DNA from 4 places in the Streptomyces griseiscabiei genome. Region 2 is predicted to be linked to each of the others. Evidence: riboswitches for the same ligand, from Rfam matches in the RefSeq annotation. Region 2 holds a riboswitch; each other region holds the start of a gene.

Region 1 (7,338 bases), on a different contig from region 2:
AGCCCGAACCGGTCGAGCAACTGCGGCCGCAGCTCGCCCTCCTCGGGGTTCATCGTCCCGACGAGCAGGAACCGCGCGGCATGCCGTACGGAGACGCCCTCGCGCTCGACGTACGAGGCGCCCATCGCTGCCGCGTCCAGCAGCAGGTCGACGAGATGGTCGTGGAGGAGGTTGACCTCGTCGACGTAGAGGATGCCCCGGTGCGCGTCCGCGAGCAGGCCGGGCTCGAAGGCCTTCACGCCCTCGGAGAGCGCCCGTTCGATGTCGAGGGCGCCGACCAGCCGGTCCTCGGAGGCGCCGACCGGCAGCTCGACCATGCGGGCGGGCCGGGTCTCGAACGCCGGCTCGTGCGGCCCGTCCGGGCACGCGGGGTCCGGCTTCAGGGGATCACACGAGAACCGGCACCCGACGACGACCTCCACCTCGGGCAACAGCGCCGCGAGCGCCCGCACGGCGGTGCTCTTGGCGGTGCCCTTCTCGCCGCGCACGAGCACACCGCCGACCGCCGGCGACACGGCGTTCAGCAGCAGCGCCAGCCGCAGATCGTCCTGGCCGACGACGGCCGTGAACGGAAACGGAACACTCACTTCTGGTCGCCCTCCAAGTCACCCTCCGGCCACGGGCAGGTGCCCGGCAGCCGTTCGTTCCACAGCGATCCCGCGCTCATCCGGGCACCCCCGGCGCCCCCGGCGGCACGAACGGCAGCCCCGCCGGCGCTCCCGACTCGATGAGCCGCCACAGCGCGTCCGTGTCCGCGTGCTCCTCGATCAGATCGCCGAGCCGGTCCAGCTGCTCCTCGCGCAGCGCGGCGAACGACGTCTCCGGGGCCGGTACGAACCGGCGCCCCGACGCGGCGGCCACCTCGCGCAGGAAGGCCCGCCGGAACCCGTCCGACTCCAGCGACCCGTGCCAGTGCGTGCCCCAGGTCTGCCCCACCCGGCACCCGTCCAGGCTGTTTCCGTGGTCATCGGAGATGAACCCTTCCCCGCCCAGCACCTCGGCGACCCCGTGATGGATCTCGTACCCCTCGACGCGCTCCCCGAGGGCCTCGCCCGCGGGCCGGGTGAGCGTCTTCTCCTCGGCGAACCGCACCCGGACGGGAAGGACTCCGAGCCCCGTCACCCGCCCCAGCCGGCTCTCGACCTCGTCCTCGATGTGCTCCCCGAGCACCTGGAACCCGCCACAGATCCCGAGCACCGGGCGCCCTTCCGCCGCTCTGCGCACGAGCGCGTCGGCGAGCCCCCGCTCCCGCAGCCACTCCAGCGCCCGGACGGTGCCCCGGGTGCCGGGCACGACGACGAGATCGGCGTCGGCCAGCTCCTCGGCCCGGTCCACGAACCGCACCACGACGCCGGGTTCGGCGGCGAGCGCGTCCACATCGGTGAAGTTGGACATCAGCGGCACCGCGCACACGGCGACCCGCAGCACGTCCTCCCCGACGGGCGGGGCGACGTTCGACTCCCGGACGGTCCCGCGCAGCGAGACCCGCAGCCCGTCCTCCTCGTCGATGCCGAGCCCGTGCCGGAACGGCAGCACCCCGTACGTCCGCCGCCCGGTCAGCCCGCGCAGCATGTCGAGCCCCGGCTCCAGCAGGGTGACGTCCCCGCGGAACTTGTTGACGAGGAACCCGGCGACGAGCGCCTGGTCCTCGGGGGACAACAGGGCCACCGTGCCGAAGAAGGACGCGAAGACCCCGCCGCGGTCGATGTCGCCGACGACCAGCACGGGCAGCCCGGCGTTCCGGGCGATCCCCATGTTGACGATGTCGGTGCGCCGGAGATTGATCTCGGCGGGCGAACCGGCCCCCTCGCAGATCACCGAGTCATACGTGCCCCGCAACTCGGCCAGACACTCCAACACGGTCCCGAGCAGCCGCTGTTGCCGCCCCCCGTGATAGCCGCGCGCGCTCATCTCGCCCACGGGCTTGCCCAGCAGCACGACCTGACTGCTCCGCTCGCCCCCGGGCTTCAGCAGCACCGGGTTCATCAGCGCGCTGGGCTCCACCCGACAGGCCTGCGCCTGCATGGCCTGGGCCCGCCCGATCTCGGCGCCCTCCTTCGTCACGAAGGAGTTGAGCGACATGTTCTGCGCCTTGAACGGCGCGACCTTCACCCCCTGCCGCACCAGCCACCGGCAGATCCCGGCGGTGATCACGCTCTTCCCGGCGTCGGAGGTGGTCCCGGCGACCAGCAGCCCACCGCTCATCCCCGACTCCTCGACCGCAGCAGCGACACAGCCGCACCCACCCCCAACGCCAGCCACCCGACCCGCCGGGACAGCCGGACGGCCCGTTCGATGTCCCCCACGACGACGGCGCGCCCCTCTCCATTCAGCACCGGCCGATGCTCGACCCGCCCCCCGTACGACAACGTGCCCCCCAATCGCACTCCGAGCGCCCCCGCGAACGACGCCTCCACAGGCCCCGCGTTGGGACTCGGATGCTTCCCCGCATCGGCCCGCCAGGCCCGGACCGCCCCCCGGGCGTCCTCACCGGAGGCCGCCGCCAACACGGCCGTCAGCCGGGCACCCGGCCACCCCATGACATCGTCCAGCCGCGCCGAGGCCCATCCGTAGCGCCGGTAGCGCTCCGAGCGATGACCGACCATGGCGTCCAGGGTGTTGACGGCGCGGAACCCGAGCAGTCCGGGCACACCCGCCACGGCCCCCCACACGAGCGCCCCCACCACCGCGTCGGAGGTGTTCTCGGCGACGGACTCCACGACGGCCCGCGCGATGCCGTCCGCGTCCAGTGCCTGGGGATCCCGCCCGCACAGATGGGGCAACCGCGCCCGCGCGCCCTCGACATCGCCCGCTTCGAGCGACCGCCCGATCGCCCCGGCCTCCCGCCCGAGCGAGGTCCCCCCGACGACGGCCCAGGTGGCGGCGGCGGTCAGTCCGACGGAGGCGGCACGCGACGGCCGTACGGCAGCGGCGGCGACGGCACCCAGCGCCACGGCGCCGCCCGCGCACACCGCGGTGTGCAGCGCGCCCCACCCGCGGTGGTCCCGCCACAGCACCCGCTCCACGGCACCGGCGGCCCGCCCGAACGCGGCGACGGGATGCCCCCGGCGCGGGTCGCCGAGCAGCAGGTCACCGAGGAGTCCGGCGGCGGCGCCGTACGCGAAGACGCGACCGGCACGCACCGGTTCAGCCGTTCACGGGGTCGGGCAGGGACCGGGCACTGAGCCCCGGCGGGCAGCCGCGCATGGCGCACATGGCGATGTGTCCTCACTCAGGGTGTCCACGCCCTGGTTCGACGAGACCGACGGCGAGAGTTCCTGGCTCCCGGGAGACGCGTCGAGATGCTTCCCCGGTGACAGTGGCGGGACCGCGCCGGACTCGCACCGGCTTCCTCTCCTGCCGTCGTACATGGCCCCGGCAGTCCACCACGCCCCTGGAAGACCCGTCAACTTGCTGTTGACCTGCGATGCAGCGGTGTGCCGAGCCCCACACCGCTGAAATCCCGTCAGACGCCCGAATCGGCTCTTTCCGTGCTCTTCCCCGGTGCCCGGGCGGGGAACACTTGAGGGAACGGCAGTACGAAGCACCGCACCCACGCGGAGGCGGGACACGACACTCGGTCGTCGCGGTGGACGCCATGTCGGTGCGCTGACTCTTGGGCTCGGAGGAGGTCGGTGTGATCGACAGGGAGTCGTCGGCACGGGTGTGGGTCAGGAGCAGCTACTCCGACAACGGGGGCGACTGCGTGGAAGTGGCCGCCGGACGGCGGCGCGTCATGGTCCGTGACTCGAACTTCGATCGTGACGCGCTGCTCGTCTTTCGCCACGCGGCGTGGTGTGGTTTTCTGGCGGGACTTGTGGACCCGGGAGCGGGCGGATCGTGAAGATCCGCTCGGGGGACGGGAGGTGCACACATGGGAGACCGAGCGAGGGAGACCGCCTCGGCGCGCCTGCGGAAGCCGGGCGTCTGGCGGGAACGGGTGACGGCGGCGGCCCCACTGGCGCTCTTCTGCTCCGTGATGGGCGTGCTGTCCGTCGGAGTGGGTGCCCTGGCGGCGCTGCTGGTGCCCGGCGGTGAGGTGCGTGCCCTGGTCTGGCTGGTGGTGACCGTGCTCGGCGCGGCCGGGGCCGGCCTGTGGTGGGGACTGACCCCGGTCACGGAACGGCTCCGGGTCCTGAACCGGGCGCTGGGGGAGGCTCGGCCCCGGCGGCCGCACCACCGCTGACGGGGCTGTTCCGGGAGTCGGCCGAGCGGTCGCGCAGGATCCTGCCCAGCCACGCGCCGAGCGCGGTGACGAGGGCCGCGCCCACCGCGCCGACCACCGCCGAGCCGAGCGGCGACATCCTGCCGAGCGGAAGGCCGGGACCGAACCGGGTGGCGACCGAGACGCTGAACAGCAGGACGCTGCCGCACGCCGTGCCGAGCAACAGCCGCACGGACAGCAGCCGGACGGCTCCCGCCACCCGCGCGCTCTCGACCTGGATCAGTGCCTCGGCCCACTCGGGGTTCTGCATGGCGTACGCCTTGAGGGCGCTGTCGCTCACCTCGGCCGGCTCGTCCCGGTCGGCCCGCTCGGGCGGGACTCTCGACGCGTCGTCCGCAGGGGCGGTGGAGGACGTACGCAATTCCCGCCACCACGCTCGTACTCCGAAGACCGCCATGAGGCCTCCCCCCGTTCGTCGCCCGGGTGTCCCGTCCCGGGTCAGTTGTCGTCCAGACTCTCCCTGATCGCGTCGAGCGCCTCGATCATCCGGTCGCCGTCGTACGCGATGGAGCCGATGTCCTCGAAGCACTCCTGATAACGCGCTGTGAGGCCCAGGTCGTCACGGTTCGTCAGGCCCCCCGTGGGGCCCTCGATGTAGAGCAGATCGTCGTCGTCCTTGAAGCCGAGCAGGATGAACGGCGTGGTGGTGCCGTAGTGCGCGCCCGCCGAGAAGGGCAGCAGCCGCAGACTCACCCGGGGATGCGCGGCCACCGTCTTGATGTGGTCGAGCTGTCGCCGCATGACGGCGGGGCCACCGACCGCGCGCCGTACGGACGCCTCGTCCAGGACGATGTCGGCCTCGGGGCCGCTGTCGCCGTCGAGCAGCCGCTCCTGCCGGGTGACGCGCAGCTCCACCTGCCGCCGCACCCGCGCCTCGGCGGTCCTGGCCGAGAGCAGCGCGGTCGCGTAGTCCTCGGTGTGCAGCAGCCCGGGAAGGACGATGGGGTTGTACATGCGGATCGTGGCGGCGGCGCCCTCGTACCCCAGGTACTGGGCGAACTGGGGGGAGACGAGGTCGCTGTACTGCGCCCACCAGGACTGGCCCTTGGAGCCCCGGGCCGCCTCCTCCAGCTCCGCCACCAGGACGGCGTCCGTGACCCCGTACTGCTGGAGCATCGCCCGCAGGTCCGTCACACCGAGGCTGACCGTCCCCGCCTCGATCCTGATCACCTTGGACAGGGACCACTCCAGGCCCTGCGCGGCGTCCCGCTGGGTCTGCCCCGCGCTCTCGCGCGCTTTGCGCAGCTCGATTCGCAGCCTGCGTCGATTCAGGCTCGGATCGATGTCCCTGGCCATGGTGCTCCCTGCCACATGTCGTCCCAGACTTGTCGGGCCGCCACCTTCGCTGTACCAACTCTCCATTAGAGTAGGTGAGTTGGCGACCGGCGGCTAGCCCTGGTCAGTATGACATGTGTCGTTTCGCGGAGGTCGCCGAGCTACTCCGAATGCGAAGAAAACCCCCGTAAGCGTCACAAGACGCCTACGGGGGTTGAAACCGGAGTTGCCGGTGTCGGCCCGAGAGGACCGTGGGATTTCCGGTCTCAGGTCATGATCAGTGAAATTCCGTACGCCACTGCCGCCGCGCACAGCGCGAAGCACGCGTACGCCCCAGTGGTCGCGAGCGCCACCGAGTCGCCCCGGGTTGACGCCTGCTCCCGCTTGGAGAGGCCGACGATGCCCAGGGTGAAGAGGCCGACGAGGGCCACGGTGACCACGAGGCTGACTCCGAAGACGGAGCCGAGGGCTGCCCAGTCGATGTGCATGGTGATGATCTTCCTCAGGGGGTCGCGGGGCTCAGACGGCGGGAGTCGGCGCGGACGAGGCGGCCGGGGCCGTGCTCTCGGCGGCGGGCGTCGCGGGGGCCGCGATGGTCGCCGTGAGGTCCTCGCCCACGGTGCCGGCCGCCGGCGGGGTCACCGCGGCCATGGCCGTGGTCACCACACCCGGGGGTTCCTCGGCGTGGTCGTTCACATTGGTGTGGTCGATGACCTCGCGGCGCGAGACCATCCAGATCGCGGCACTGGAGGCGATGAGGAAGACCGCGACGACGGCCGTGCCCCAGGTGCCGAACGAGGTCACCCACTCGGCGAGCGCCGCGACCAGCGCGGCGGCCGGCAGGGTCAGCCCCCACGCGACGAACATCCGGGTCGCGGTGGACCAGCGGACCACCCCGCCCTTGCGGCCGAGTCCCGCGCCCATCACGGCACCGGAGACCGAGTGCGTGGTGGAGAGCGAGAAACCGAGGTGCGAGGAGGCCAGGATCACCGTCGCCGCGCTGGTCTGGGCCGCGAAGCCCTGCTGCGGCTGGAGGTCGGTCAGGCCCTTGCCCATCGTGCGGATGATGCGCCAGCCGCCCAGGTAGGTGCCGAGCGCGATGGCCAGACCGGCGGAGACGATGACCCACACCGGCGGGTCGGAGTCGGGTGCGAGGGCGCCGCCCGCCACCAGGGCGAGGGTGATGATGCCCATCGTCTTCTGGGCGTCGTTGGTGCCGTGGGCCAGCGAGACGAGACCGGCGGAGGCGATCTGCCCCGCGCGGTAGCCCTTGCCGGCGGCCTTGTCACTGGTGTGCCGCCCGAGCCTGTACGTCAGCCGGGTGGCGAGCATCGCCGCGATGCCGGCCACCAGCGGGGCCGCCACGGCGGGGATCAGCACCTTGGTCACGAGCACGTCGCCGTGCACGGCGCCCACGCCCACCGAGGCGATCGTGGCACCGATGAGGCCGCCCATCAGGGCGTGCGAGGAGCTGGAGGGGAGCCCGACCAGCCAGGTCAACAGGTTCCAGAGGATGGCGCCGACGAGCGCCGCGAAGATGACCTCTGGCTGTATGCCGGACTCGTCGACGAGCCCTTTGGAGATGGTGTTGGCGACCTCTATGGACAGGAACGCGCCGACAAGGTTGAGCACGGCGGACATGGCCACCGCGACCTTGGGCTTCATCGCGCCGGTCGAGATGGTCGTGGCCATCGCGTTGGCGGTGTCGTGGAAACCGTTCGTAAAATCGAACGCAAGCGCGGTGATGACCACGATCGCGAGGATCAGCGAGAAGTTTTCCATTTACCCAGGCTTCTTTCGGACGTCATTGGCACGAGGACCGTAGGCAACCTGGATGA
Region 2 (7,338 bases):
TACCTGTGCGGGGACCGGCGCGCGGCACTGGAGATCCACCGCCGGGTCTACCGCGACCGGCTCGACCTCAAGGGCCCCACGGACATCTACACCCTCAGCGCGGCCTCCAACTACGCCCGCGACCTGCGCGAGACCGGTGACCTGCGGGCCGCCCTCGTACTCCTGGAGGAGACCTGCCAGTTGCTGTGGGAGCGGCTCGGCCCGCGTCACGCACAGACCCTGTCCACGCAGCGGAACCACGCGGTGGCGCTGCGCCGGTCAGGACGGTACGAGGAGGCCCGTGATCTCGTCGCCTCCGTCCATCTGATCTACGCGGAGGACCGGGGCCGTGACCACCCGGACACTCTGGCCGCCCGCGCCGATCTGGCCAATGTGCTCGCGGCCCTGGGCGACGTCGACAGCGCCCGCGACCACGCCGATCACATCCTGACCCGCCAGCGGCAGACCCTGGGGGAGTCGCACCCCTACACCCTCGGCTGCCAGAACAACCTGGCGATCTATCTGCGGCTCGGCGGCCACGCGGCAGCCGCCCGCGCCACCTCCGAACGCGCCCTGCGGGCCCTGACCGACACCCTCGGGGAACGTCATCCCTACACCCTGGACGCGATGATCAACTACGCCAACTGCCTGGTCGACACCGGTGAGACGGAGGCCGCGATCGCCCTCGAACGCGAGGCGCTCGCAGGGGTGTTGGAGACCCTGGGCGCAGACCACTACGACGTCGTCACCCTGCGCTCCAACCTCGCGGTCGACCTCGCGGGGGCTGGTGTGACTCAGGAGTCCGAGGAGCACTACAGTGAGGCCCTGCAACTCGCCGCCCAGACCTTGGGAGTGGACCACCCGACCTACGAGGCGGTGGACAGCGGGGTGCGACTGGACGCGGACATCGAGCCACCCTTCACCTTCTGATTCCGTGTCCCGGAGAGCGGTGTGAGTCCCATCCGGAAGGGTGAGGTCTTCTTTACGGCGCTTTGTGTTGATTCCTGCCGTTTTCCTTTGCTTCGCTGCTATTCTCCGCTCACCGCCATGGGCGCCGTCCGCCCGGCGGACGCCCCGTGTCAGCATGGCCCCTAGGAGTGCGGTGTCACCCTTCTTGTCCTCGCCGAACGGGTCTGCGGGACGCGCCCCTGCCGGCGCGGGTCCGGTCAGGCCTGCCGAGGACCGCCCCGCCACCGTCGCCGAGAACAGCGCCCTCGGTCACGTACTGCGTCGTCTCGCCCGGGAGGCCGTGCATCCGGAGGTCTCGTACCTCGCCGAGTTCGAGTCCTCGCTCCCCTGCGAAGCGGAAGCGTCGATGGGGTGACGTCCCCGTCGGTCCCGTCGGCTCCCGTGTCCCCGCGTCCCGTGTCCTTACGGCAGTTCGTGCTCAAGGTGCACAGCCGCTGCAACCTGGACTGCGACTACTGCTACGTCTACCACTCCGCCGACACCAGCTGGCGTGCCAAGCCCCGGGTCATGGAACCGGCGGTCGCGGAACAGGTGTCCCGGCGGATCGCCGAGCACGCCATGACGCATCGGCTGCCCGACGTCCGGATCGTGCTGCACGGCGGGGAGCCGCTGCTGCTCGGGGCGGACCGGCTGGGGGAGTTGCTGGGGATTCTCGGGACCGGGCCGACGCGGGCGGGAGTTCCCGTCCGGTTCTCGATGCAGACCAACGGGGTGCTGCTCACCCCCGACATCCTGGACGTGCTGCACCGCTACCGGGTGGGCGTCAGCGTCAGCCTCGACGGCACCCGGGCCGGCCACGACCGGCACCGGCGCTTCCCGAAGGGCGAGGGGAGCCACCGGCTGGTGACGGCGGGGCTGGAGCGGCTGAGGTCCGCCGAGCACCGCTTCCTGTACGCGGGCCTCCTCTGCACGGTCGACCTGGCCAACGACCCTGTCGACACCTATGAGGCCCTGCTCGCCGCTCACCCTCCTCGCATCGATCTCCTGCTGCCGCACGGCACTTGGGACACACCGCCCCCCGGCCTCACGGACCGCCGCGACCGGACACCCGCCGCGCCGCCCTTGGCCGCCCGGGGCGCGACGGCCCACCCAGGGGAGACACCGTACGCCGACTGGCTGCGGCTGGTGTTCGACCGCTGGTACGACGCCCCCGTACGGGAGACCGGTGTCCGGCTCTTCGAGGAACTGATGGCGGGCGTGCTCGGCGGCTCGATCCGCACCGAGTCCGTCGGGCTGGCCCCGGCGACGCTCGTCGTCATCGAGACCGACGGCTCCATCGAGCAGTCCGACTCCCTCAAAGTCGCCTACGAAGGAGCGCCGGAGACCGGGCTCGACGTCTTCCGCCACACCCTCGACGACGTCCTCGACCAGCCGCTCATCCGCCAACGACAGTCCGGAGCAGCCGAGTTGGGGCCGACCTGCGCGCGCTGCCCCCTGCTCGCCGTCTGCGGAGGCGGCCTCTTCGCCCACCGGTACGCCTCCACGAGCGGCTTCCGCAACCCGTCCGTCTACTGCGCCGACCTCGCCGCGCTGATCCTGCACATCCGCGACCGGCTGCGAGCCGATCTCAGCGGGGCGTGGCGGGGCCTTCCCGAACTCGACCCCAGGGGTACGTAGGGTAGGGTTTACCTGCGCGTTCACACGAGACATCGTGCACAACGCGACGGGACGTGGCGCAGCTTGGTAGCGCACTTGACTGGGGGTCAAGGGGTCGCAGGTTCAAATCCTGTCGTCCCGACTGGAGACAGTCGCAGTTCAGGGCCGGTTTCGGAGGCATCCGAGACCGGCCCTTGATCGTTCTTGGGGACCAGGCGGGGCCTGGCGGGGAACAGGGAGGTTGTCGATCCCAGGGCTCTGTTCTTGTGGTGGCGCCATGGCACTCGATGTCCCCGATCGTGCCGGCAGTGGTCCGGGCCCGTGTCCGCAGTGCTCTGAGCCAGGGATGGATGCCCGCGCGCCCCCGTACCCCATTCCCTCTGACGAGACGGCGATCCGGACGGCCTGATCGGGTCGGCCGAGCCACATCCGAGGCCAGAGAATCCGGTGCGAATCCGGAACTGACGCGCAGTGGTGAGGGGACGGACGGGGCGCGCACGCCCCTGGGAGACCGGGAAGGCGCCCCGACCGAACGAGCCCCGACCCTCGAGGCATGCCGCGTGCCCGAATTCATCAGAAGCCGGCATCCCGGGCTTCCTCGACAGCTCTCAGCAGAGGGGTGACGATGTTCCGGAGGACTCCGGGCTCCCTGTCCCGGGCCGGCAACCGAAGTCTGAATTCCGGTGCCGAGGCCCTCATGAAGTCGGGTGGGGGAGTGTTGGAGCGCAGGACCGGGTTAGTCCCCCGGCCCCGGCCCGAAGATTGGCGTGTTCATGGCGATACGGACGGGGTGCCGACGCCCAATACTGCGGTCTGGACCAGTCGGACCTTCCGGCCGGTCGGCACACGACCCCAGGAGACCGTCGTATGAGTGGATTACGGGTGACCGGACGTCTGAGATCGCTGGTCGGCATCGTGGCGGCGGGCGCGTTCATGGCCGCCGGTCTGTCCGGTACTGCGGCGTACGCGACGGAAGCGGCCCCGCTCGGCGCCGCTCCGCAGCTCGGCATCCAGTTCAACGCCGACGGCGACGCCGGTCAGTGCGGCGGGAGGACGGGGGAGCAGTGGACCGCCTCGCCGGACTGGACGCAGGCCATCCGCTTCGACACCGACAACCGCGGCGGCGGCTGCCAGTTGGCGTTCGGCGTCCACGACCCCGACGGCGCCCTGGCGGGCTCCTCGATCAGCTACTCCCTGCGGCCCAGCGCCGGCGGTGACGCCGGTCAGTGCGGGAGCAACCAGGGCACGTACGCGGTGCCGATCCTGCCCATCCCGGTGTTCGGACAGGCCGTCAGGGTCGACACCGACAGCCGGCCCGGCTGGTGCAACCTCACCCTCACCGTGACGGGCAACATCGTCCTCGACGTCCAGTTCTACCCCGACGGCGACGCGGGCCAGTGCCCGGACGCCTCGCCCGCGGGCCAGTACCGCTCGGCCTTCGTCGGCACCCCGGTCACGGTGAAGATCGACGCCGACGGACGCTCCGGCGGCTGCCAGTTCCTGCTGCGTCTGCGGCACTTCTAGGCCGACGGGGCCTGGCACGTCGGCGGGATCAACGGGAGTCGTCGTACGCCCGCTCGCAGTACGGCCAGTCGTCGAAGTTCCCCGCGCGCTGCCACAGGCGGTGGGCCGCCTCGATGTTCCACTCGGGGTCCAGGGCCTTGCGCGGGGTCCCGCCGAGCTTGGGCAGGCGGGCGTCGGAGATCTGGAAGACGCCCCAGTTCCGGGTGCCGTTGGTGTTCGGAAGGATGTGGAGGGGGTCGAGGAAGGACTGGCAGTCGGCGATGGCGACCGCGTGGTCGGGTTCCTCGGCGAAGACCTGGCGGATGCGTTTGCGCACCTTCTCCGGTGACCAGCTCCGTATCCGTGTCCTCGGGGCGTAGAGCGCCTCCTTGGTCTCGGCGCCGACCACACCGTCCGCGTCGAGGCCGTGCAGCACCTGGAACGCGGTGACGCGGCGCAGCGTCTGCGGACCGAAGGAACTGTCCACGTCGATGTCGGCGCCTGCCGCGGCGAGCAGGCGCTGCACCTCCTCGACACAGGAGTCGTGCTGCCCCATACCGACCGGTTCCGCGCACGCGGCGGAGAAGAGCAGCCGCCCGTCGTCCTTGCCCTCGGCCGCCGCCCGCTGACGTGTCGCCAGCGTCATCCAGGTACCGCCGGCCACCAACAGCAGGAAGCACACGCCGAGGACGGGCAGGGCGCGGCGGCGCCAGCGGGTACCCGTCGGCGCGTTCACCGGTGGGAGGCCGTCGGCGACCGTCTCCGGTGCCTCCTCCTCGTCCCCGATGTCCCCGATGTCCCCACCATCCCGGGTGTCCCTTGTGTCCCCGGCATTCCCGCTGTCCCCGATCCGGCTCATGTCGGCCACCGCCCAGAGCCGGTGCAGTTCCCGTAACTCGTTGGGGGAGGCTCCGCAGATCAGGGCGAAGCGGTGCACGGGGCCGTAGTCCGGCGGGACGTAGGAACCGGAGCAGTAGCGGTGGAGGGTGGACCTGCTGCTGCCCGTGCGCTGGGCGAGCGCCTCGTAACTGAGGCCCGACCGCTCCTTCAGCGACCGCAGGAGCGCAGCGAATCTCTCCGGTCCCTCCGATCTCTCAGGATCGGCGGTGGCTGTCACAGGTTACCCCTAGTAATCGGTCGGTCGGAGACCGGGACCCTAGACCATTTCCATCCCGTGCGCATCCCGTGTTCACGGAGTGCGTGTTCCGTGTACACCACCCCGATGTCTCATCGGCGTCCCACAACTCCCGCAAACCCGCAGGCAGTTGACGGGACGGCGTCTCACTCTCCCGTGACCTGCGGTTTTCCTTGCCGGGCCGGATCTTCGTCGTCAGTGTCTGCGGTGCTCACCGGGCACCGGCCCGGTGGCTCGAAGAGAGGACTCCCATGAGCTTGCGCACGCGATTCAAGCCGGCCGTCTGCGTCGTCGGCGCCGTGGCCGCGGCCACCCTCGCGCTCGGGACCACGCCGGCCGCCGCGAGCGGGACGTACAGCGGGCTCGCGTACGTCTACGGTGCCGACACCTACATCGACGACTGGGGCAACGAGGGCATCCTGTCGACCGGCACCAACACCAACTCCAACGCCACCTGCCTCTGGCAGAAGATCCTCTGGGCGGACGGCTTCCTCGACTCCGCCTCGGACATCGACGGGAAGTTCGGCTCGCAGACCAAGGCCGCGACCGAGGACCTCCAGGACTACTTCAACCTGGGTGTCGACGGCTCGGTCGGTCAGGAGACCTTCGGACACATGGACCAGTGGCTGTACTTCGTCTCCGGCAGCACCGCCGACGGCTACACCGCGAACCTGCGCTACGACGGCATCGTGCGCGACTTCACCCTCAGCCGCAACGCGGACGGCAACTACACCTTCCCCGACGGCGACGGCAACACCCGGCTCGCCGGCTACAACTACCTGACCTGCACCTGATCCCCCTGCGCGGCTGACGGAGCCCGACCGCGGCCAGGGGGGTGTCGCGGTCGGGTTCAGCCGCCCCCGTCGAGATCGTCACGGCGGCGCAGCACGCTCAGCTCATGGCCGTCGAGCCGCATCTCGTAGAGCTTGCCGCGGGCGTTCTCGAAGGGGCGGTGGAGGATCATCATCAACCGGCCGTCGAAGGTGTGGAACAGCATGCCGTGGCCGCTGTCCTCCCGTACCAGGGGCCGATGCTGGGTCCACGGCCCCTCGATCTCCCCGGATCCGGAGACGGCGTAGGTCTGCGCATAGCCGCCGCTGACGGTGCCGTCGTCACCGGCCACGTTCTTCTCGTACGTCGACCACAGCATCAGCAGGGACCCGTCGGGTGTCCGGTACAGCTGGGGCCCGTCGGTGATGTACGGCGCGAGCTGGTGCGGCATCCCGGCGGGGATCTGCTCGGTGAGCCAGGACGCGTCCGAGGCCTTGAACAGGAAGACCGGGTCCCCGAGGGTGCGGGTCAGATCCGGGGCCAGCCGGATCGCCTCCATGGTCCCGTCGACGGTCTGCAGCCACTCGTGCGCGTACACCATCCAGGGCTGCCCGGCCGGGTCGACGTACAGGGTGCCGTCGAGGGTCATCAGGTGCTCGGGAGGGGTGGGCCGCGCGGGGTCCACGACGGTGAACGGGCCCAGCAGCGAGTCGGATACGGCGGTGACCGTGCCGCGCATGTGGTTCGGGAGTCGGAAGGGCGTGCCGTACCGGCCGGCCGCTGGCACCTCCAGCGGCTTCCCCTCGTCGTGCAGCGTGGTGAACAGGTAGTACCTGCCGTTCCACGCGTGCACTTCCGGCGCCCATGCCCCGTCCGTCGCCCAGATCCCCTGCTGATCGGCCGTCCGGAACACCACGACGGGCCGCGTCCAGTCCCGCAGGTCGGCGCTGCGGTAGACCATCGTGCCGGTGCCGTCCACGCCCGAGACGGCCGGATCGTTGGACGTGTAGAGGTGATAGGTGCGGGTCTCGGCGTCGGCGACGACGAACGGATCGTGCAGCGGCATGCCGGGAAGCCGCAGGTCCGCGAGGTGTATGGGCTCGGTTTCGGTCACGGTCGAAGGATAGTGACCGGAGATCGTCCGGCGAAGGGCGTTGACTTCGCGTGCGCTTCAAGTTGAAGACTCCCCCTCGGGCCCGAGAGCCGGGCCGAACGGGAGGCGACGGCATGAAGTACCGCACGATGGGCAGTGATCCTGCGACCCGCCGCGAGGTGAGCGTGCTCGCGCTCGGCGCGATGCTGTTCGGCTCGCGGACGGACGAGAAGACCTCCTTCGCCCTGCTCGACCGCTATGTCGAGGCGGGCGGGAACTTCATCGACACGTC
Region 3 (7,338 bases), on a different contig from region 2:
GCACTCGGCCCTGATCACCTGGCTCTCCGGCCGCGCCTCGATCGCCCAGGTGAAGATCGACATCGAGACGGTCTGCCGCCTGATCGACCTGACGGCGCCGGAGCGCCCGAAGCGGTAGGGCAGCAGGGCTGTCGGGCAGGGGGCGCACGAAAAGACCTACGAGACGGGTTCCCTGCGCCGGGTACCGCTCGACCGGTGCAGGTGCCGAGGGTCACCGTCCGGCCCTGTCCTGCGACCTTCCGGCCTCTCAGCCCGACCGTCGACGTCGGCACCGGCGACACTCGTTCTCTCGCCGCTGTCGGCTACTCCGGTCGACTCCCTCACTCGTCTCGTAGGCTGATTTCCACGATAGAACGCCCATACGGGAACACAACCCCCAAACGGGATTTTTTACCCTCGGCCCGTCCTCAGCCCATGATCTCCAGGCCGCTCCAGCTCCGCCCGATCGCCTTCTCCGCCGCCCATCGGCCGAGGAGTGCGCGGGCCTCGCCCTCCGGGGCCGCCAGGCAGACGCGCTGGGCGCCGGTGGGAGGCGTGTGGGGCTCCTTGTGGAGGGTGCCCTCGCTGCAGCAGGCGCAGTGCAGGGTGACGCCGCTCGCGGGTTCCGCGCCGAAGTCGTGGTCGGCGAAGAGGGTGAGCAGGGCCTCCAGGTCGGCGGGGTCGCCGGCCGCGACCGTCACCTGGAGCGTGGGCAGGTCGGACGGTTCGAAGAGGAGGAGTTCGTCGAAGACGGGGTAGGCCGTGCCGTCGACGACACGTTCGCCGTTGGGCTGCCCGTCGTGCAGGACGATCTCGCCGTAGCGGCGGCCACCGGTCACGGGGACGTTCCGCACGCGTCCGCGCGTCGGGCAGAGCCGGTCGATCCACACCACCTCGCGGGCGCCGCCGGTGTCCAGACGCACGCAGGCCTGCCCGAAGCGGCCGTCGATCTCGCCCTCGCCGTCCGGGAGCGCGATGCCGAAGCCGGCCCACGCGTCGCGGGCGACGGCCCAGTCGCGGCGGATCGTGGCCGCGATCCCGAGGTTCCAGAACGCCGGGTCGCCCTCGCCGCGCGGAGCGCGGGCGGCGGCCTGGACGCCCAGTTCGTACGCCTTGTCCCAGTCGCGCAGGAACTTGTGGGCGAGCGCGGCGTCGTACCACCACGCCGCGCTCGCCTTCTCGTCCGGGAAGTGCGCGAGCACCCGCTCGTAGAGGCCGGCGGCGCGCTGCCACTCCTCGGCGTCCCAGGCCGCGTACGCCTGCTCGATCAGTTCCTCGGCCTCGGACTTCCGCACGTTCCCCGCCCCGACTTCCCGCTCGTTCCCGGTCGCCCATGTGCCGCCGGTGTGCCGCGCATGTGCCGACCGCAGAGCGTAGGCGCCTACTCCTCCGGCGGGAACACCGGCTCCCCGCTCCCCAGCAGGGCGATCGAGATCGCCTCCACCGGGCAGCCCTCCGCCGCCTTCAGGACGCGTTCGCCCGCGTCGGGGTCGGGGTCGACGGGGTGGGACTGCATGGCGGAGTCGAGGCGGAAGGAGTCCGGGGCGAGGTGGGTGCACTGGGCGGAGCCGATACAGAGGGCGCGGTCGACCTCCACGTGCCAGCGATCGCCCATGGCTACGCCTCCCCTGCCTCCCCGGCGGCGGCCGGGGGCTCGTATCCGGCCGGGAGGTGGATCATCTTGTGCTCCAGGTACTCGCCATAGCCCTCGGGGCCGAACTCGCGTCCCAGGCCGGAGTTCTTGTAGCCGCCGAAGGGGCCGAGCATGTCGAGGCTGAAGGTGTTGACGGAGTAGGTGCCGGTGCGGACCCGGCGGGCGACGTCGATGCCGCGTTCGTCGTCGGCGGTCCACACGCTGCCGCTGAGGCCGTAGTCGGAGTCGTCGGCGATGCGTACGGCCTCGTCCTCGTCGCCGTACGGGAGGAGGCAGATCACCGGGCCGAAGATCTCCTCGCGGGCGATGCGCATGGAGTTGTCGACGTCGCCGAAGAGGGTCGGTTCGACGTACCAGCCGCGTTCCAGACCGGCCGGACGGCCGCCGCCGGTGAGGATCTTGGCGCCCTCCTCCTGGCCGATGCGGATGTAGTCGAGGCTGCGGCGCTGCTGGCGGGCGGCGACCAGGGGGCCGAGTTCGGTGGCCGGGTCGAGGGGGTCGCCGATCTTCAGCGCGGAGGCGTAGGCCGCGAAGGCCTCGGCGAACTCGTCGTAGCGCGAGCGCGGGACGAGGATGCGGGTCTGGGCCACGCACGCCTGGCCGTTGATCATCCAGGCGAAGGGGGCGATGCCGGCCACGGCGGTCGCCGCGTCCGCGTCCGCGAGGATCACGGCGGCCGACTTGCCGCCCAACTCCAGGGTGACGCGGGTGAGATGGCGGGCGGCGACCTCCATGACGCGCTTGCCGGCGGCGACCGAGCCGGTGAAGGAGACCTTGTCGACGTCCGGGTGGCCGACCAGGTACTCGCTGACCTCACGGTCGGCGGGGAGGATCGACAGCACCCCCTCGGGCAGGCCCGCCTCGGCCGCTATCTCCGCCAACAGGTAGGCGTCCAGAGGGGTTTCGGGCGACACCTTCAGGATGGCCGGGCAGCCGGCGAGGAGGGCGGGAGCGAGTTTGGCGGCGGCGGTGAACTGCGGGACGTTCCAGGGGACGACCGCCGCGACCACCCCGACCGGCTCGCGCCGCACCAGGATCTTCCCGAGGACACCGTCCCGCCGCTCCTCGTACGTGAATCCGCGCGCCGTCGTGATCGCCGCGTCCCACACCATCATCGAGGCGAGCGCCTGCACCATCACGCTGGAGGTGACCGGGGTGCCGTTCTCGGAGCTGATGATCCTGGCGAACTCCTCGTACCGCAGGGCGAAGGCGTCCTTGATCCGGGCGACGACCTCGATCCGTTCGTCGAGGGTCATGCGCGGCCAGGGGCCGTGGTCGAAGGCGCGCCGGGCGGCGGCCACGGCCCGGTCGACGTCCTCGCGCGAGGCGTGCGGGACGCGGCCGATGACCTCCTCCGAGTGCGGCGAGACCACCTCGATGACGTCCGTGCCCAGGGGGTCGGTCAACTCCCCGCCGATGAACAGCTGTCCGTGTTCCACGAGTTCGGTCATGGCCGCTGCCTCCCGGAGCCACTTCTCTGACATACCGTCAGTTCTGAATAGGGAACTGATACCAGTTCCAGAGAAAGGAGTCCATGTCGTCGGCCGGTTCACGGGCGCGCCTCGCCCTCCCGTACGCCATCCCCGGTGGAACTCGTTCTAGTTATAGTGACTTCATGACACAGGTGACCGATCACGGCGGCGGCGTACGGTCCATCGAGGTCCCCATCCCGGACAACCCCCTCGGCCACACCCTCGTGTACGTCGTCGACACCGACCGCGGTCCGGTCCTCGTCGACACCGGCTGGGACGACCCGGCGTCCTGGGACAGGCTCGCGGCGGGTCTGACGGCGTGCGGTACGTCGGTCGCGGAGGTCCACGGGGTCGTGATCACCCACCACCACCCCGACCACCACGGTCTGTCGGGGGCGGTGCGGGAGGCGTCCGGGGCGTGGATCGCGATGCACGCGGCGGACACGGCGATCGTCCGGCGCACGCGGGGGACGGGACCCGACCGCTGGTACTCCTACATGACGGACAAGCTCACGGCGGCGGGCGCGCCCGAGGAACACCTCGCGCCGCTGCGGGCCCCGCGCCGTCCCCGCGCCACCCTGCCCGGGTTCTCCCCCGCGCTCCCCGACCGCGAGATCGTCCCCGGCGAACTCCTCGACCTCCCCGGCCGCCGCGTCCGCGCGATCTGGACGCCGGGGCACACACCTGGGCACGTCTGCCTCCACCTGGAGGAGGCGCACCCGGCCCGACTCGCGGGCCGTGGGCGGCTGTTCTCCGGTGACCATCTCCTCCCCGAGATCAGCCCGCACATCGGCCTCTACGAGGACCCGGACGACGACACGGTCACCGATCCCCTCGGCGACTATCTCGACTCCCTGGAACGCGTCGGGCGTCTCGGCGCGGCGGAGATCCTCCCCGCCCACCAGTACGCGTTCACCGCATCGGCCGCGCGCGTACGGGAGTTGCTGGCGCATCACGAGGCCCGCCTCACCGGTCTGCTCGCCCTCCTCGCCGCTCCCCTCACTCCCTGGCAGCTGGCCGAGCGCATGGAGTGGAACCGGCCCTGGTCCGACATCCCCTTCTCCTCCCGCAACATCGCCGTCTCCGAGGCGGAGGCGCATCTGCGGCGCCTGGTGAAGCTGGGGCGGGCGGAGGCGGTGGCGGGGAGTGATCCGGTGGTGTATGTGGCGGTGTGAGGGGTCAGTTGCGGCGGTGGAGTGCGCGGATCAACTCCTCTGCGGCCCCGATCAGTTCGACCTCGCGCGCGCTCATCGTCGGCATGGCCGCCCGGCGCCGCCCCGCCTCGGCGAGACCGGAGTCCGTCAGGGCGGACAGGCCGTCGGACTGGTGGGCGAGGAGGGAGGCGAGAGTGGCGTGGGCCAGGGACGCGCGGGAGTCGGCGGCGTCCACGGCCACTTGCGCGAGGATCATCGCGGAGATACCCCAGTCCAGACCGGGCGGCCCCTCCTCGGCGTTGCTCCAGTCGATGACCTGCGGGCCGCGGGGCGTGACGATGACGTTCTCGGGATGCAGGTCGAGGTGGAGCACGCGAGAGGCGGGCGCGTGGCCGCGGGGCGGGAGGGCGTGCAGGGCGTGCAGAAGGTGGGCCAGGACGGCGCCGGCCCGGGCCGGGTCGAGCAGGCCCTCGCCGAAGGCCTCCAGCATGGTCGGGCCCGACAGCCGCTCCAGCACCATCTCCGTGCGCGTCGCGGAGCGGACGCGCGGGACCGGGTACCCGTGCCCCCGTACGTACTCCATGACCTCGGCCTCGGCGACGGCGTCACCCCAGCCGTCCCGGTAGCGCCGCAGCACCCAGGCCCCGGCCGCGTCGAGGGGCGCGGCGGGCGCGGTTCGTCTGTCGGCTGCGTCACTGCGGGCGGGGGCGGCGGGAGCACCGGCTTCGGGGGCCGGGGGGAGGTCGTCACGGCCGTGCGGGACGGACTCCGTTTCCGTGGCGTGGAGTTCGTACACGTCGGCCGTGCGGCCCGAGCCGAGGAGTCTTCCCGTGCGCATGGCCCGAACCTATCCCGGCGCGCGGACGGCCCTCAGCCCTTTGCTACCGACAGGTAGAGTGACCGGGTCGTCATCACACCCGTACAGGGGGAAGCCGGTGCAAATCCGGCGCTGACCCGCAACCGTGAACCGGCCCCGCGAGGGGACGGTGAGCCGGACCGCCCGGTACGGATTCGTGACCGGCTCGCGTACTCCGGCGGCCCGCCGGGGTACGGCACCGTCGAGGAATACGGAGCCGAGCCGCCCGGCGCTCCGCCGTGCGCCCGGCTCCCCGTCAGGGAGAGGCAACCGCCGATCATGAATGTCCGCCGCAGCGCCGCGGTAGTCGCCGTACTCATCGTCGCAGCCGGGCTCGGGACGGGACTCGGGACCGGTTTCGCACCGGCCGCCCTCGCCGACGACGGCTCCCCCGCACCCTCCGCCTCGCCGTCGCAGGCGATACCCACGGGCCTGTACGGCTCCAACGACCCCACGTACGACGGCGTCTGGCGGCAGTCCCTCGCGCTGCTCGCCCTGGACACCGTGGGCGAGAAGCCCGGGGCCGGGGCCGTGGAGTGGCTGGTCGGGCAGCAGTGCGCGAGCGGGGCGTTCGCGGCGTACCGGGCGGACGCCACCGCGAAGTGCGACGCGAAGACGGCCCTCGACACCAACAGCACGGCCGCCGCGGTGCAGGCGCTCGCCGCGGTGGGCGGGCGGGGCGCCGAGGCCGGGCGGGCCGTGCGGTGGCTGAAGGAGAACCAGAACGACGACGGCGGCTGGGGCTACAGCGCCGGAGGCCCCAGCGACGCGAACTCGACGTCCGTCGTGATCGGCGCGCTGACCGCCGTCGGCGACGCACCCGAGAAGCAGGAGAAGTCCGGCGAGTCGCCCTACGACGCTCTCCGCGCCCTCGCCGTCCCCTGCGGCGGCGACAGTGAGAAGAACGGCGGGGGCTTCGCCTATCAGCCCGACAAGAAGGGCGGGCTCGCGGCGAACGCGGACGCCACGGCCGCCGCCGTGCTCGGCGTCCTGGGCGAGGGCTTCGTGGCCGAGGCGGGCGACGGGGAGGGTTCCGCCGGGAAGTGCGCCGCGGGCGACTCCCCGGCGGACCTGGCCCACAACGGTGCCGTCCACCTGGCCGGTGACCTCACCGCCGACGGCTATCTGAAGTCCTCCCTCGCGGGTGCGGAGGACCAGCCCGACCACGGCAACACCGCCGACGCGGTCGTCGCGCTCGCCGCCGCCGGGGACGAGGACGCGACCAGGAAGCCGCTCTCCTGGCTGGAGAAGAACCACGGGGTGTGGGCGGCCAAGGCCGGGCCCGCCGCGTACGCGCAGCTCCTCTTCGCCGTGCACGCCACCGGCGGCGACCCGCGCGACTTCGGCGGCACCGACCTCGTGGCCCAGCTCAAGGACACCGGTCCGGCGCGCGATGTGGACGACTACTCGTCCGTGCCCGTCGACGAGGAGGCGTACTACGACGGTGGGACCGACGACGGCACATGGTGGAAGATCGGGCTCGCGGGCGTCCTCGCCGCGATCGTCGCGGTCGTCGCCGGGTTCGTGCTGGCGAAGGCCCGCAGGAAGCGGCGGGAAGGGTGACCAGTCGGCAGAGCGGCGCCGTGTCGCGGTCGCGGTCGCGTGGCGTCGTGCTCCTGCTGAGCGGCGTCCTCCTCACGCTGGGGCTGGGCGGCGTGGGGCAGGGGCAGGCCCATGCCGCCGCGTACCGCTACTGGTCGTTCTGGGAGCGGAACGGTTCGGCCTGGGCGTACGCCACGCAGGGGCCGTCGACCGCGCGACCCGTCGACGGGGAGGTGCAGGGGTTCCGGTTCGCGGTCAGCCGGGACTCCGGGGACGCGGTACGGCCGCGCGGGGTCGCCGACTTCGCCGCGATCTGCGGGAACACGGGCGCGCGGGCCGGGCAGAAGCGGGTCGCGCTGGTCGTCGACTTCGGCACGGCGGCGGACGCACCGGCCGGGGAGACTCCTCCGGCGGCGCGTACGGCGTGCGCGCGCGTGCCGGACGACGCGACCTCGGCCGAGGCGCTGGCGGCGGTCGCGAAGCCGCTGCGGTACGACACGAGCGCGATGCTCTGCGCGATCGCCGGATATCCGAGGGCGGGGTGCGGGGAGGCGGTGGGTTCCGACGAACACGCCGACACCGACACCGACGGCACGGACGTCCCCGAAAGCCCTGCCACCTCTGCTGCCTCCGATGCCTCCGGCGCCTCCGGCGCCTCCGGCAAGGGCGACGGACCCGCCG
Region 4 (7,338 bases), 2.0 Mb from region 2:
GACGACGCCGTAGCCCTCCAGTACCTCCTGGGAACCGGCCTGTGGGACCTCAAGGCGTACACATCCGTCGGCGGCAACCTCCCCGCCGAGGCGACGTACGCCAACGCCCGCGCCCTGTCCAGAGCCCTCCGCATGGACACCGACGTCCCGGTCCACCGGGGCGCCGGCCGCCCCCTCTCCCGCCTCCCCTACCGAGAGGCCTCCGCCTTCCACGGCCCGGCAGGCCTCGGCCACGAGACCCTCCCCGACTCGACCGCCCCGCACCTCACGGAGTCCTCCGCGCAGGCCCTGCTCCGGCTCTCCCGGGAACACGAGGGCGAGCTGACCGTTTGCGCCACCGGCCCCCTCACGAACGTGGCGATCGCCCTCCTGGAGGACCCCGGCTTCGCCCGCCGTGTCCGCAGGTTCGTGTTCATGGGCGGCGCCGCCCAGGTCCCGGGCAACTTCACGCCCGTCGCCGAGTTCAACATCTGGGCGGACCCGGACGCCGCCGAGGTGGTGCTCTCCTCGGGCATCCCGTTCACCATGGTCGACCTGGACGCCTCGCACCGCTGGCTGTTCCGCCCCGCCGACCTCGCCGCGCTGGAGGCCGCGGGCCCGGGTACGGCCCTCGCCGCCCGGCTGATGCGCACCTACATGGAGGCCTACACCCGCCACGGCGGCGACGGCACCTGTCCGCTGCACGATCCGCTGGCCGTGGGGGTCTGCGGCGACGAGGCGTTCGTCGAGGCGGCCGACGGGGCGGTCGTCGTGGAATGCGGAAGCGAACTCACGCGCGGGCAGACCGTGTTCGTCCCGTCCGCCGCCCGGCGCGTCTACTACTCCGAGTCCCCCGCCCTGACCGCCCGCCTCCGCGCCACCGGCCGGGTCGCCCTCGGCCCGGGCACCCGCGACTTCAGCAAGGACTTCGTGGCGACGCTGCCGCGGTGGCCAGCGGCGACCTGAGCCATCCCGACCCGCCCCAGCCCGACCCCTCCCGGTCCGGGCCCGGGTCCGGCCTCGGATCAGAACCCAGTCCGATCGTCACACGAACGACGCCCCCTGTGGAAAACCCGAGCCGCGCAGATCCCCCGCTCGTGCAAACTGCGACGCATGGACATCACGATCAGGCGGGCGCTCGCCGACGAGTACACCACCCTCGGCGAGATCACCGCACAGGCCTACCTCGGCGACGGACTGCTGGACTTCGGGGAGAGCGACGCGTACCTCGGTGAGCTGCGGGACGTGGCGAAGCGGGCCGCCGCGGCCGACGTCCTGGTGGCCCTCGCGGACGACCGGGTGCTCGGCGGTGTGACCTTCGTCCCGGCGGGCGGCCCCATGGCCGACATCGCCCGTCCGGGAGAGGCCGAGATACGGATGCTCGCGGTCGCCGCCGAAGCACGCGGGCGGGGTGTCGGCGAGGCCCTCGTGCGCGCCTGTGTGGAGCGCGCCCGGACCGTGGAGGGCTGCGCCCGCCTCGTGCTGTCGACCCAGCGGAGCATGCACGCGGCCCACCGCATCTACGAACGCCTGGGCTTCACCCGCACACCGGAGCGCGACTGGAACCCCCTTCCCGACCTCCTCGACCTCACTCTGATCACCTATGAGTTGACGCTCTGACACCCTGCGAAGTCGACAGCGACACAACATGTGGGGGTGACACCGCGACCCGGCACTAGATGTATGCTCATGCTCGCTGTCGCCGCAGGGGAATCCGGTGCGAATCCGGAACTGTCCCGCAACGGTGTACTCGCGTGTGTACGTCTCCATTCGCGCACGCATGTTCAGTCCGAACACCTGCCGACAGCGCGCCCGGCCGTCCGGTCCGGGTGCCTGACGTCCGGGCCTCGTGGAATGGGCCGGTGGACGCGACGCCCCCGTGCGCTCGTGTGCAGCCGCCTGCCCTCCGCAAGGCCCCTTGCCGAGCGAGGGAGAGCCCCACGTGACCATCGCGCCAGCCGACCCGGTTTCAGCCGACCTGGCTTCCGCCACTCCGGCGACGGAGACCGACGGTCCCGGTACCGCGTTGCTGCGGACCCTGACCGAGCTGACCGCCGACCTCCCCGACGCCGACCCCGGCCGGGTCGCCGCCGCCGCCCTGCGCGGCCGGTCGGCTCGGGCCGACGAGTCGGAGCTGCGCGAGCTGGCCACGGAGGCGGCCGCGGGCCTCATCTCCGAGGACCCCGCCTACTCGAAGCTGGCCGCCCGGCTGCTTGCCGTCGGCATCCGCGCCGAGGCCGCCTCGCAGGGCGTCACGACGTTCACCGAGTCCGTCGCGGTGGGCCACCGGGAGGGCCTGGTCGCCGACCGCACGGCGGAGTTCACGCGCGTGCACGCCGGGCGACTCGACGCCATGATCGACCGGGCGGGCGACGACCGCTTCGGCTACTTCGGCCTGCGCACGCTGCACAGCCGCTATCTGCTCCGGCACCCGATCACCCGCAAGGTCATCGAGACGCCCCAGCACTTCATGCTGCGGGTAGCCGCCGGCCTCGCCGAGAACGACACCCCGCGGGCCCTGGACGAGGTCGCCGCGCTCTACCGGCTGATGAGCCGCCTCGACTACCTCCCCTCGTCCCCCACGCTCTTCAACTCCGGTACCCGCCACCCCCAGATGTCGTCCTGCTACCTCCTCGACTCCCCGCTCGACGAGCTGGACTCCATCTACGACCGCTACCACCAGGTGGCCCGCCTCTCGAAGCACGCCGGCGGCATCGGTCTGTCGTACTCCCGCATCCGCTCGCGCGGTTCGCTGATCCGGGGCACCAACGGGCACTCCAACGGCATCGTGCCGTTCCTCAAGACGCTGGACGCCTCGGTCGCCGCCGTGAACCAGGGCGGCCGGCGCAAGGGCGCGGCCGCGGTCTACCTGGAAACCTGGCACTCCGACATCGAGGAGTTCCTGGAGCTGCGCGACAACACCGGTGAGGACGCCCGGCGTACGCACAACCTGAACCTGGCGCACTGGATCCCGGACGAGTTCATGCGCCGGGTGAACGCCGACGAGAAGTGGTCGCTGTTCTCCCCGGCCGATGTGCCCGAGCTGGTCGACCTGTGGGGCGAGGAGTTCGAGGCGGCCTACCGCAAGGCGGAGGCGGCCGGCCTGGCGCGGAAGACCATCCCGGCCCGTGATCTGTACGGCCGCATGATGCGCACCCTCGCGCAGACCGGCAACGGCTGGATGACCTTCAAGGACGCGGCCAACCGCACGGCCAACCAGACGGCCGAGCCGGGCCATGTCGTCCACTCCTCCAACCTCTGCACGGAGATCCTGGAGGTCACGGACGACGGGGAGACCGCCGTCTGCAACCTGGGCTCGGTGAACCTGGGCGCGTTCGTCGACCCGGCGACGGGCGACCTGGACTGGGAGCGGCTGGACGAGACCGTCCGCACCGCCGTCACCTTCCTCGACCGCGTCGTCGACATCAACTTCTACCCGACCGAGCAGGCGGGCCGCTCCAACGCCAGGTGGCGGCCGGTCGGCCTCGGCGCGATGGGTCTGCAGGACGTCTTCTTCCAGCTGCGCCTGCCGTTCGACTCCCCCGAGGCGAAGGCGCTGTCCACGCGGATCGCCGAGCGGATCATGCTCGCCGCGTACGAGGCCTCGGCCGACCTCGCCGAGCGCAACGGCCCGCTGCCGGCCTGGGAGAAGACCCGTACGGCCCGTGGTGTGCTGCACCCCGACCACTACGGCGTCGAGCCGACCTGGCCGGAGCGCTGGGCGTCCCTGCGCGAGCGCGTCGCGGCCACGGGCCTGCGGAACTCCCTGCTCCTCGCCATCGCGCCGACGGCCACCATCGCCTCGATCGCCGGTGTGTACGAGTGCATCGAGCCGCAGGTGTCCAACCTGTTCAAGCGCGAGACACTGTCCGGTGAGTTCCTCCAGGTCAACTCGTACCTGGTGGCCGAGTTGAAGAAGCTCGGTGTGTGGGACGCGCAGACCCGGGAGGCGCTGCGCGAGTCCAACGGCTCGGTCCAGGGCTTCACCTGGGTGCCGCAGGACGTCCGCGATCTGTACCGCACGGCCTGGGAGATCCCGCAGCGCGGTCTGATCGACATGGCCGCCGCCCGCACCCCGTATCTGGACCAGTCGCAGTCGCTGAACCTCTTCCTGGAGACGCCGACCATCGGCAAGCTCTCCTCGATGTACGCCTACGCCTGGAAGTCGGGCCTGAAGACCACGTACTACCTGCGCTCGCGCCCGGCGACCCGGATCGCCCGCGCCGCCCAGGGCCAGACCCAGGCGCAGCAGCCCGAGAAGACCATCCCCGTACAGCAGGCGGCCGACCCGGATGCCGTCGCCTGCTCCCTGGAAAACCCCGAGTCGTGCGAGGCCTGCCAGTAATTCCCACCCGCCACCCGACCACCACCTCTGGAGGACGGCGCTTCGCGCCGACTGTGATGACTGATCAGAACCTGCTCGACCCCGGCTTCGAGCTGACTCTCCGCCCCATGCGCTACCCGGACTTCTACGAGCGCTACCGGGACGCCATCAAGAACACCTGGACCGTCGAGGAGGTCGACCTCCACTCGGACGTCGCCGACCTGGCGAAGCTCTCCGAGGGCGAGCAGCACATGATCGGCCGGCTGGTCGCATTCTTCGCGACGGGCGACTCGATCGTGGCGAACAACCTCGTGCTGACCCTCTACAAGCACATCAACTCCCCCGAGGCACGGCTCTATCTGAGCCGCCAGCTCTTCGAGGAGGCCGTCCACGTCCAGTTCTATCTGACGCTGCTGGACACCTATCTCCCCGATCCGGAGGACCGGGCGGCGGCCTTCGCGGCGGTGGAGAGCATCCCCTCCATCCGCGAGAAGGCGGAGTTCTGCTTCAAGTGGATGGACTCGGTGGAGAAGCTGGACCGTCTGGAGACCCAGGCGGACCGCCGTCGCTTCCTGCTCAACCTGATCTGCTTCGCCGCCTGCATCGAGGGCCTGTTCTTCTACGGCGCCTTCGCGTACGTCTACTGGTTCCGCAGCCGGGGTCTGCTGCACGGCCTGGCGACGGGCACCAACTGGGTGTTCCGCGACGAGACGATGCACATGTCGTTCGCCTTCGAGGTGGTCGACACCGTCCGCAAGGAGGAGCCGGAGCTGTTCGACGAGCTGCTCCAGCAGCAGGTCACGGACATGCTCAAGGAGGCCGTCGAGGCCGAGCTGCAGTTCGGCCGCGATCTGTGCGGTGAGGGTCTGCCGGGCATGAACACCGAGTCGATGCGGCAGTACCTGGAGTGTGTGGCCGACCAGCGCCTCACCCGCCTCGGCTTCGCCCCGGTCTACGGCTCGGAGAACCCGTTCTCCTTCATGGAGCTGCAGGGCGTCCAGGAGCTGACCAACTTCTTCGAGCGGCGGCCGTCCGCGTACCAGGTCGCGGTGGAGGGCACCGTCGACCTGGACGAGGACTTCTGAGCCGCGCTACTTCAAGGTGACGGCGTCCCCGGCCGACGTGACCCTCGCGGTCGTCGTCGTGCCGGGGAAGTACCAGCGCCAGCTGCCGGCCGCCGTGACGGTCGCCTTGGCGCCGAGCTTCCCGGCGCTGCCCGTCTTCACCGTCCTGACGGTGGTGTAGCGGGCGGCGCCCTTCTTCTTGAACCGCAGCTGGACCGACTGCCCGGTGAACCCGCCGTACTTGCGGGTCTCCCAGTTGGCCCGGGTCAGCTTGCCTCCGACGGTGACCTTCGTGCCCTTGGCGACCTTCTCGGGCGCGATCACCGTGGTGAGGACCGAGGCGCGCTTGACCTTGTATCGGGCGATGTTGTCGGAAATCCAGTAGTCGCCGTCGTTCGCCTTGACCGTGGCGTTGACCTGCCAGACTCCGGCGACGCGGTTGGAGTCGATGTCGTCGCTGTCGGCGATCCAGCCCGGGTCGACCGTCATCGTTCCCGTGCAGACCGAGGTCGTCGAGCTCTGCTTCTTGCAGCTGGAGTCGCCGTCCCAGGTCGTGAAGCCGTAGCCGTTGGACCGGTTGAACGTGCTGAGATCTGTGATCTTCTTGGCACCCGAGTCGTCCTTGACGGTGACGGCGACCGGGTACCTGATGGTCTTCGACGTCCCGATGATGACGTTCTTGCCGCCGTTGACGACCGTCCTGGTGACGCGGACGTCCCCCTTGCCCTCGGCGTGGGCACCCGCCGCCGCCAGCAGCACCAGCGCCGCCGCCCCGCCCGCCACGGCCAGGGTCCGGCCGTGTGCGGGGCGCGTTCTGTGTCTCATGATCCTCCCCTTGGGTCGAGGAGAGGCTACACAGAGGGCCGATCACTGTCGTACAGGTATGCGATCAGACGGCGCGGGCGATGCGGTGCGAGGCCCGCCGCTCCTTCGTGGCCCTCTCGATCTGCCGGTCGACGCGCCAGTCGTGCACGACGCCGATGATCGCGGGCAGTACGACCAGGGCGAGCAGTCCGAGGACGGCCAGTGTTCCGATGAGTCCTTGCAGCTGTGTCGTATCCATGGACACCACTGTCGCGCCGAACACTCCTGACAAACAGTGGCAGGACTGCCGCACCCCCTCGAATTACTGCCACTTCCGAGGCACACTGGCAGCATGCTGAAAAACGTGGCCGCCATCCTCATGGAAGGCGTGCATCCCTTCGAACTGGGCGTCGTCTGCGAGGTCTTCGGACTCGACCGCAGCGACGAGGGCCTGCCGGTGTACGACTTCGCGGTCGCGTCGGCGGAGGGCCCGACCCTGCGGACGCACGCCGGGTTCACCGTCTCCACGTCCTACGGCCTGGACCGGCTCGAAGAGGCCGACCTGGTGGTCGTACCGGCGGGCGACAGCTTTGTGCACCGGATCTACCCGGCCGAGCTGCTGGACGCGCTGCGCCGGGCCGCCGACCGGGGCGCCCGGGTGCTGAGCGTCTGCTCGGGCGTGTTCGTGCTCGGCGCGGCCGGACTGCTGGACGGGCGGCCGTGCGCGGTGCACTGGCGGCACGCCGAGGAGCTGGCCCGGCAGTATCCGCGGGCGATGGTCGAGCCGGACGTGCTGTACGTGGACGCGGACCCGGTGATCACCTCGGCGGGTACGGCGGCCGGTATCGACGCCTGTCTGCACATCGTCCGCAAGGAGCAGGGCCCGGAGGTCGCCAACAAGATCGCCCGGCGGATGGTGGTCCCGCCGCACCGCGACGGCGGCCAGGCCCAGTACATCGAGCGCCCGCTGCCCCGTTCGCAGTGCGACACGGTCGGGGAGGTGCTCGTGTGGATGGAGCAGCACCTCGACGAGGAGGTCACCGTCGAGCAGCTCGCCGCCCGGGCGCACATGTCCCCGCGGACGTTCGCCCGCCGCTTCCAGCAGGAGACCGGGACCACGCCGTACCGCTGGATCCTGCGTCAACGGGTGCTGCTGGCCCAGCGGTT

The links. Region 2 has a riboswitch for cobalamin ahead of J8M51_RS27220 (hypothetical protein). Riboswitches for the same ligand answer to the same signal wherever they lie in the genome.
Region 1: it holds a riboswitch for cobalamin, as region 2 does, so the genes downstream of both, J8M51_RS14555 (cobalamin biosynthesis protein) here and J8M51_RS27220 (hypothetical protein) in region 2, are expected to answer to the same signal.
Region 3: it holds a riboswitch for cobalamin, as region 2 does, so the genes downstream of both, J8M51_RS17375 (prenyltransferase/squalene oxidase repeat-containing protein) here and J8M51_RS27220 (hypothetical protein) in region 2, are expected to answer to the same signal.
Region 4: it holds a riboswitch for cobalamin, as region 2 does, so the genes downstream of both, J8M51_RS18900 (ribonucleoside-diphosphate reductase subunit alpha) here and J8M51_RS27220 (hypothetical protein) in region 2, are expected to answer to the same signal.

The regions. Positions count from the first base shown of each region.
Region 1 covers NZ_JAGJBZ010000001.1:3,330,896-3,338,233, reverse strand. Annotated here, with positions in the region: gene J8M51_RS14565 (putative cobaltochelatase) at 1-587, opposite strand, end outside; gene J8M51_RS14560 (cobyric acid synthase) at 664-2,205, opposite strand; gene J8M51_RS14555 (cobalamin biosynthesis protein) at 2,202-3,143, opposite strand; cobalamin riboswitch at 3,251-3,403, opposite strand; gene J8M51_RS14550 (DUF397 domain-containing protein) at 3,638-3,844, shown strand; gene J8M51_RS14545 (hypothetical protein) at 3,875-4,186, shown strand; gene J8M51_RS14540 (hypothetical protein) at 4,116-4,622, opposite strand; gene J8M51_RS14535 (helix-turn-helix domain-containing protein) at 4,664-5,521, opposite strand; gene J8M51_RS14530 (hypothetical protein) at 5,767-5,988, opposite strand; gene J8M51_RS14525 (inorganic phosphate transporter) at 6,020-7,282, opposite strand.
Region 2 covers NZ_JAGJBZ010000002.1:2,272,392-2,279,729, forward strand. Annotated here, with positions in the region: gene fxsT (FxSxx-COOH system tetratricopeptide repeat protein) at 1-909, shown strand, start outside; gene J8M51_RS27205 (hypothetical protein) at 1,082-1,303, shown strand; gene J8M51_RS27210 (FxsB family cyclophane-forming radical SAM/SPASM peptide maturase) at 1,330-2,565, shown strand; tRNA gene J8M51_RS27215 (tRNA-Pro) at 2,613-2,686, shown strand; cobalamin riboswitch at 2,985-3,115, shown strand; gene J8M51_RS27220 (hypothetical protein) at 3,412-4,068, shown strand; gene J8M51_RS27225 (helix-turn-helix domain-containing protein) at 4,097-5,164, opposite strand; gene J8M51_RS27230 (peptidoglycan-binding domain-containing protein) at 5,434-5,976, shown strand; gene J8M51_RS27235 (glycoside hydrolase family 43 protein) at 6,033-7,067, opposite strand; gene J8M51_RS27240 (aldo/keto reductase) at 7,181-7,338, shown strand, end outside.
Region 3 covers NZ_JAGJBZ010000001.1:3,974,865-3,982,202, forward strand. Annotated here, with positions in the region: gene J8M51_RS17345 (TetR family transcriptional regulator) at 1-118, shown strand, start outside; gene J8M51_RS17350 (tetratricopeptide repeat protein) at 408-1,274, opposite strand; gene J8M51_RS17355 (ferredoxin) at 1,361-1,594, opposite strand; gene J8M51_RS17360 (aldehyde dehydrogenase) at 1,597-3,084, opposite strand; gene J8M51_RS17365 (MBL fold metallo-hydrolase) at 3,249-4,280, shown strand; gene J8M51_RS17370 (phosphotransferase) at 4,285-5,097, opposite strand; cobalamin riboswitch at 5,145-5,277, shown strand; gene J8M51_RS17375 (prenyltransferase/squalene oxidase repeat-containing protein) at 5,395-6,678, shown strand; gene J8M51_RS17380 (SCO2322 family protein) at 6,726-7,338, shown strand, end outside.
Region 4 covers NZ_JAGJBZ010000002.1:290,026-297,363, reverse strand. Annotated here, with positions in the region: gene J8M51_RS18910 (nucleoside hydrolase) at 1-945, shown strand, start outside; gene J8M51_RS18905 (GNAT family N-acetyltransferase) at 1,093-1,599, shown strand; cobalamin riboswitch at 1,663-1,798, shown strand; gene J8M51_RS18900 (ribonucleoside-diphosphate reductase subunit alpha) at 1,922-4,324, shown strand; gene J8M51_RS18895 (ribonucleotide-diphosphate reductase subunit beta) at 4,381-5,388, shown strand; gene J8M51_RS18890 (hypothetical protein) at 5,395-6,192, opposite strand; gene J8M51_RS18885 (hypothetical protein) at 6,257-6,430, opposite strand; gene J8M51_RS18880 (GlxA family transcriptional regulator) at 6,524-7,338, shown strand, end outside.